2 regions of the Cupriavidus sp. 22TCCZM01-5 genome follow, and region 2 is predicted to be linked to the other one. Evidence: predicted binding sites of a transcription regulator. Region 2 holds the regulator's gene; the other holds the start of a gene.
What was found. The regulator sigma-54, encoded in region 2, starts transcription at its own class of promoters, with help from an activator protein. The targets are predictions, from matches to a motif close to TGGCANGNAANCTGCTTT.
Positions count from the first base shown of each region.

Region 1: a site for sigma-54 is predicted at 1,721-1,738, ahead of nifB (nitrogenase cofactor biosynthesis protein NifB). Genes of this name have one in related genera too.

Region 1 covers NZ_JBYOJR010000031.1:38,228-41,402, forward strand. The annotation lists gene AC3FNH_RS24465 (4Fe-4S dicluster domain-containing protein) at 1-3, opposite strand, end outside; gene nifB (nitrogenase cofactor biosynthesis protein NifB) at 83-1,678, opposite strand; gene nifA (nif-specific transcriptional activator NifA) at 1,963-3,175, opposite strand, start outside.
Region 2 covers NZ_JBYOJR010000001.1:223,805-226,979, forward strand. The annotation lists gene hpf (ribosome hibernation-promoting factor, HPF/YfiA family) at 47-400, opposite strand; gene AC3FNH_RS01165 (RNA polymerase factor sigma-54) at 450-1,928, opposite strand; gene lptB (LPS export ABC transporter ATP-binding protein) at 2,029-2,829, opposite strand; gene lptA (lipopolysaccharide transport periplasmic protein LptA) at 2,859-3,175, opposite strand, start outside.

The sequences.
Region 1 (3,175 bases), on a different contig from region 2:
CATCTTGATGCTCCTCTCGTGGGGGTGATATCTGATTGGCACCGCCCCTTTCACCTTCAGGAGCGGCGCCATCGGGCAATGCTCAGGCCGCTGCCACACCGCTGGTAAATGCGCCTTGGCGGATCGCCGCGTCGCCGCGGTCGGCGTGCACGATCGCGCCGGATGCGATGCGGCCGCGGTAATCGTTGAACCAGGCCAACGCCGCCTTCTCGATGAACTCGCCGGCGAACTGGTCCACCGGCTCGATGCCGGCCTGTGCCAGTTCATCGCGCGGGCACGCACCGATCTTGGCGACCAGTACCGCATGGCAGTCATTGATCGCGCGCACCACCGACGGCAACTGCTCGTCGTCACCGAAGCCGCCCTGGCAGTACAGATCGACGCGGCGATGGCCGACGAACAGCGCTTCGGCCGCCGACACCTCGAAGATCTGGAACTCGGTCACGTGGCCGAAATGCTCGTTCACGCGGCCGCGGCCCTTGGTCGCGACGGCCACCAGCACCTTCAGGTCCTCCGCGACGTCGATCGCCTTCGACGCGGCCAGCGCTTCCTGCTTCGCCGCATGCTGCGCGTTGCGCTCTTCCTCGACGCGGTTCTGGTATTCACGGCGTCGATCGAGGTCATACACGACTTCCATCTGTTCGATCTTGTCGAGCGTGAATTCCTCGCTGCGGTCCTCACCGAGCAGGCCGACCGCGTCCGCGCGGCACTGGCGGCAGTGACGCATCAGGTTCGCGCCGCCCATGCATGCGTCCTGCACCGCCTTCAGTTCCTGCGCGGTCGGGCCGCGCTGGCCGTTCAAGCCGAAGTAGGTGCCGTGCTCGGCTTCGGAGATCAGCGGCATGATGTTGTGCAGGAACGCGCCGCGCTTCTTCACCTCGCGGTTCACCTCGATCAGGTGCTCGTCGTTGATGCCCGGGATCAGCACCGAGTTGATCTTGGTCAGCACGCCGCGCGCGGTCAGCATCTCAAGACCCTTCATCTGCTGCTCGTGCAGGATCTTCGCGGCCTCATAGCCTGTCACACGCTTGTGATCCCAGAAAATCCACGGATAGATCTTCTCGCCGACCGCCGGATCGACCATATTGATCGTGATCGTCACGTGGTCGATGTTGTACTTGCAGATTTCATCGACCAGCTCCGGCAGCGCGAGCCCGTTGGTGGACAGGCACAGCTTGATGTCGGGCGCCTGCTCTTGCAGCATCCGGAACGTGTCGAAGGTCTTCTTGGGGTTGGCGAGCGAATCGCCGGGGCCGGCAACGCCGAGCACCGTCATCTGCGGAATCTCGCTGGCAACCGCGACGACCTTCTTCACTGCCTGCTCGGGCGTCAGCTTCTGCGACACCACGCCGGGACGCGATTCGTTCGAGCAGTCGTATTTGCGGTTGCAGTAGTTGCACTGGATGTTACAGGCCGGCGCGACCGCGACGTGCATCCGCGCGTAGTGGTGATGCGCTTCTTCCGAGTAGCACGGGTGGTTCTTGACCTTGTCCCAGATCTCGGCTGGCATGTCGTCGGGGCCGCCCGACGAGCCGCAGCTCGCCTTGCCGTCGCCGCCGTGCGTTCCGCAACCGCCGCCGGTGGCCGGCACGTCTAGCGGCTCGCCGAGAGACTTGATCTGGCCAATGCCGATGTAGGCCGACGATGGGGGGGTACTGGCGTTCTCAAGACTTTGCATCGGTTCTCTCCAGAACAGGCGACGGGGGTGCGTGCGTCCTGCAAAGCCAGATCCGTGCCACGCGCTCGGACCCGCGCCAGCGGCGGGTTCTGGAGGAAATGCATGTGCGAATTGTCGCAGACGTCAGGGGTGTGGAGGCGACAACATCGGCGTTACCTGTCGAGGTTGCGACAAAGCGCACAATGCGCGCGAGACACGGGTAACCGGAATTAACTGGAACCGGTAAACGCAACACGCGCGCGCATTGCTGCGCGCGCGTGCGATGGCAACGTTTCCTTTGTCGCTCAGAAGCGCCGGACTTCGATCCCGTACTTATGCAGCGCGTAGCCGATCTGCCGCGGCGTGATATTCAGGAGCCGCGCGGCCTTTGCTTGTACCCAGCCGCAGCGTTCCATCGCCCAGATCAGCCGGTCGCGCTCGCCTTCCGGCTTACCCTCATCACCACTGACGCCGCCATACGATTCATAAGGATCGTGCGGGTCGTCGGCATGCAGCCCATCCACCTTGTGCTCGTGCGGCACGTCCGCGCAGGCGCCGCCGGAATGGGGCGTCGGCGCTTCGTAGACTGGAATATCCGCGAGCCGCGAAGGACGCACCGCGTCCTCCCGCTCGATGTGATGCAGCACCTTCGTCAGGCAGCGGTCCTCCTGGCAGAGGAATGCGAGGCGGTCGATCATGTCGTGGTGCGTCATCGTCGCGGTGCGCTCCACGCAATTCTCCAGCTCCCGCACGTTGCCCGGCCAATAGCAGCTCGTCAGCACGCGCATCGCCTCTTCGCTGAAGCGCAGCGACCGGTTGTTGTCGCGGTTGAATCGCTCGAGAAAATGCTGCGCCATCGCCGGAATGTCATCGCGCCGCTCGCGCAGCGGGGGCAGCTGAATGCTGACGACATTGATCCGGTAATAGAGATCGGCGCGGAACTCGCCATCCTTCACCATGCGTTCGAGATTGCGATTGGTAGCGAGAATCAATCTCACGTTAACCTTCACTGGCATCGTGCCGCCGACCCGCTCGAACTCGCGCTCCTGCAGCACGCGCAGCAGCTTCGCCTGGAACGACGGCGAGATGTCGCCGACCTCGTCGAGGAACAGCGTGCCGCCGTGCGCCATTTCGAAGCGCCCCTTGCGTAAACCTTGTGCACCGGTGAAGGCGCCCTTCTCATGGCCGAACAGTTCGCTTTCGAGCAGGGTCTCGGTCAGTGCCGCGCAGTTCACGGAGATGAACACCTCGTCCCTGCGCTGCGACAGCCGGTGAATCGCACGTGCGATCACTTCCTTGCCGGTGCCGCTCTCGCCGCGCAACAGCACCGTCGTGCGCGCCGGCGCAACCTGGTGGACCTGCGAGAATACCTCCTGCATCGGCGCCGACACGCCGACCACCTGATCGAGCTGTTGCACGGGCCGGATCGCCTTCTGCATCCGCCGCACCTCGCTCTGAAGCCGGTCGTGCGCAGAGCTGACGCTACGATGAAGCAGCAGCGCCTGCCCCATCAGCGTC
Region 2 (3,175 bases):
TTATCAGTCCCTTTCTAAGGGCCAGCCTAACGACTGGCAGGCATGATCATTGCTGCTGTAATTGTGACTCGGCCATCTGGTACTTGACCGCTTCGCGGTCGTGGCCTTGCACGCGGTCCTTGTAGCGAATCACCTGGCGGTCCAGCTTGTCGACGAGTGCGTCGATGGCCGCATACAGGTCTTCGTGGTGGGCTTCGACAAAGATGTCCTTGCCCCGGAGGTGCAGATTGATTTCCGCGTACTGCCGCCTGTCCTTTTCCTTGTGATTGTCGACTGAGAGTAGCACGCTGACGCCAATGACTTGATCGAAATGCCTGACGATACGCTCCAGCTTCGTTTCCACGTACTCACGCAGAGGGGGCGTGATGTCCAGGTGGTGTCCACTGATCTTGAAGTTCATAGCGCTTCTCCTTCTGAAAGAGCTGCACCAGGCAGGCGGTGCAACTCGGCTACAAAGTCTTGCGGAGATTGACAGCAGGGATCTTCAGGGCTTCGCGATACTTGGCGACGGTACGGCGCGCGACGACGAAGCCTTGTTCACCCAGCAATTCGGCAATTCGGCTGTCGGAAAGAGGACTCCTCGGGTCTTCGGCTCCTATAAGTTGCTTGATCAAGGCGCGGATGGCCGTTGATGAAGCCGCGCCACCGGTTTCGGTGGACACGTGGCTGCCGAAAAAGTACTTCAGTTCGAAAGTACCCATTGGCGTTGCCATGTATTTATTAGTCGTCACCCGGGATATGGTTGACTCGTGTAATCCCAGTGTATCGGCAATCTCCCGCAAAACCAAGGGGCGCATCGCGATTTCGCCATGCGTGAAAAAGTTCTTCTGACGTTCGACAATTGCCTGCGAAACTCGCAGGATCGTGTCGAACCTTTGCTGGATATTCTTGATCAGCCAGCGCGCTTCCTGCAGCTTCTGCTGCAGGCCGGCCGCGCCGGACTCTCCCTTGGCTCCGCGCAGGATCTGCGCATACATATCGTTGATGCGCAGGCGCGGCATCACGTCCGGGTTGAGCTGCGCGATCCATCCGCCGCCACCCTTGCGCACGAACACGTCCGGCACCACGAAGTCGGCTTCGGGGCGGCTGTACGCGTGGCCCGGATATGGCGCGAGCGAGCGGATCAATTCGTGGGCGGCCTTGAGCGCCGCTTCGTCCACCTGCAGTGCTTTTTTCAACCGCGTGTAGTCGCGCACGGCAAGCAGCTCCAGGTGATGGTTGACGATCGACAATGCCAGCTCGCGCTGCGGGTGCTGCAGCCGGCGCAGCTGCAGGGTCAGGCATTCGGCGGCATTGCGCGCGCCTACGCCGGGCGGGTCGAAGCTTTGCAGCAGCGCGAGTATGGCCTGCACTTCCTCGACCTCGAATTCGAGTTCCTCGGGCAGCTCGGCGCAGATCTCCTCTAGCGACGCGCTCAGGTAGCCGTCGTCGTCGAGCGATTCGATCAGGAAGATCGCGAGCCCCTTGTCACGTGTAGAGATCTTCAGCGGCGCGAGCTGTTCCATCAGGTGTTCGCGCAGGGTGGGCTCGGCATCGCGCAACTGCATGGGCGTCTTCTCGTCGTCATCGCCCTGCGGGCGCCGCGCGAAATCGTCCAGGCTCCAGTCGCTGCCGTAATCGTCGCCACCGCTGTCACTGTAGCCTTCTTCATCTGCGCCCGCGCCGTTGGCGTTTGCTTCGCCATTGCCCTGCGGTTCCGCTGGTGCGGGTGCCGGTGCGCTCTGCAGATTGACCGAGCCGTCCGCAGCCACGCGCAGCGGGCTTTCGATCCAGTCGTTCTCGCGCTCGAGCAGCGGGTTTTCGGTCAGGGCCTGCTCGACTTCCTGCTGCAGTTCCAGCGTGGAAAGCTGCAGCAGCCGGATCGACTGCTGCAATTGCGGCGTGAGGGCAAGATGCTGGGAGAGGCGGAGCTGTAGCGACGGTTTCATGCGACCTATTCTATGCGCATCTTCCCGTTGTTGGAACGGAAATTGCTATCGCTGATGCTGCATGATCGTCTCTGCCAAGGGGACAGTTTCAGCCCCGGCTTCACATGCGGAAGTTCTCGCCCAGATAGACGCGACGCACCGACTCGTTGGCGATGATGTCTTCGGGCTGGCCCGCTGCGAGTACGGTGCCTTCGCTGATGATATACGCGTGGTCGCAGATGCCGAGCGTTTCGCGCACATTGTGGTCGGTGATCAGCACGCCGATGTTGCGTGCCTTGAGGAAGCTGACGATGCGCTGGATCTCGCCGACCGCGATCGGGTCCACGCCGGCAAATGGCTCGTCGAGCAGGATGAAGCGCGGCGACGATGCCAGCGCGCGCGCGATTTCCACACGGCGGCGCTCACCGCCCGACAGCGACAGCGCGGGATTGTTGCGCAGGTGGGCGATCTGCAGGTCGTCGAGCAGCGTATCGAGGCGGCGGTCGATCTCGGCCTTGGGCAGCGCCTTGCCGTTTTCGAGCTGGAGCTCCAGCACCGCGCGGATGTTCTCTTCCACATTGAGCTTGCGGAACACCGAAGCTTCCTGCGGCAGGTAGGACAGGCCCATGCGCGCACGCTCGTGGATGGCCAGGCCGCTGATGTGCTTGCCGTCGAGCACGATATCGCCCTCGTCCAGCGCCACCAGGCCCACGATCATGTAGAACGACGTGGTCTTGCCCGCGCCGTTCGGACCGAGCAGGCCCACGACCTCGCCGCTTTTCACGTCGAGCGACACGTCCTTCACCACCGTGCGCGACCCGTAGCGCTTCTTCAGGTGGCGCACGACCATCGTGCTGCTGTCGGCACGGACGTCGTTGGCGGCGGAAGCGGACGTGGGGGCGAGCATTGCGGTATCGGTCATGGTGGCGGTGGTGCGCTCGGGCGCGTAATTCAGGGCTTGCTGGACGGCGCGGGCGCCGGCTTCAGGTCGAGTGGCGGGGCGGCGGCCGCACCGCTAGCTTGCTGGCGCGGCGAGAGCACTGCGCGCACGCGTCCCGACGGGTTGCCGGCCGAGGTGTTGTCACCGCCGCCGGCAGCTGTGTAGAACTCGTTGCGGCTGTCGTAGGTCAGCACCGCGCCACGGATCTCGTCGACCAGCTTGGCGCCCTGCAGGCGGGCCATGCGGGCGTGGCCGATCAGCTTGGACATTTCCTGCTTGCCGTCGTACTCGATGCGATCGCCCCAGCCGTCCATGTACTCGTCCACGC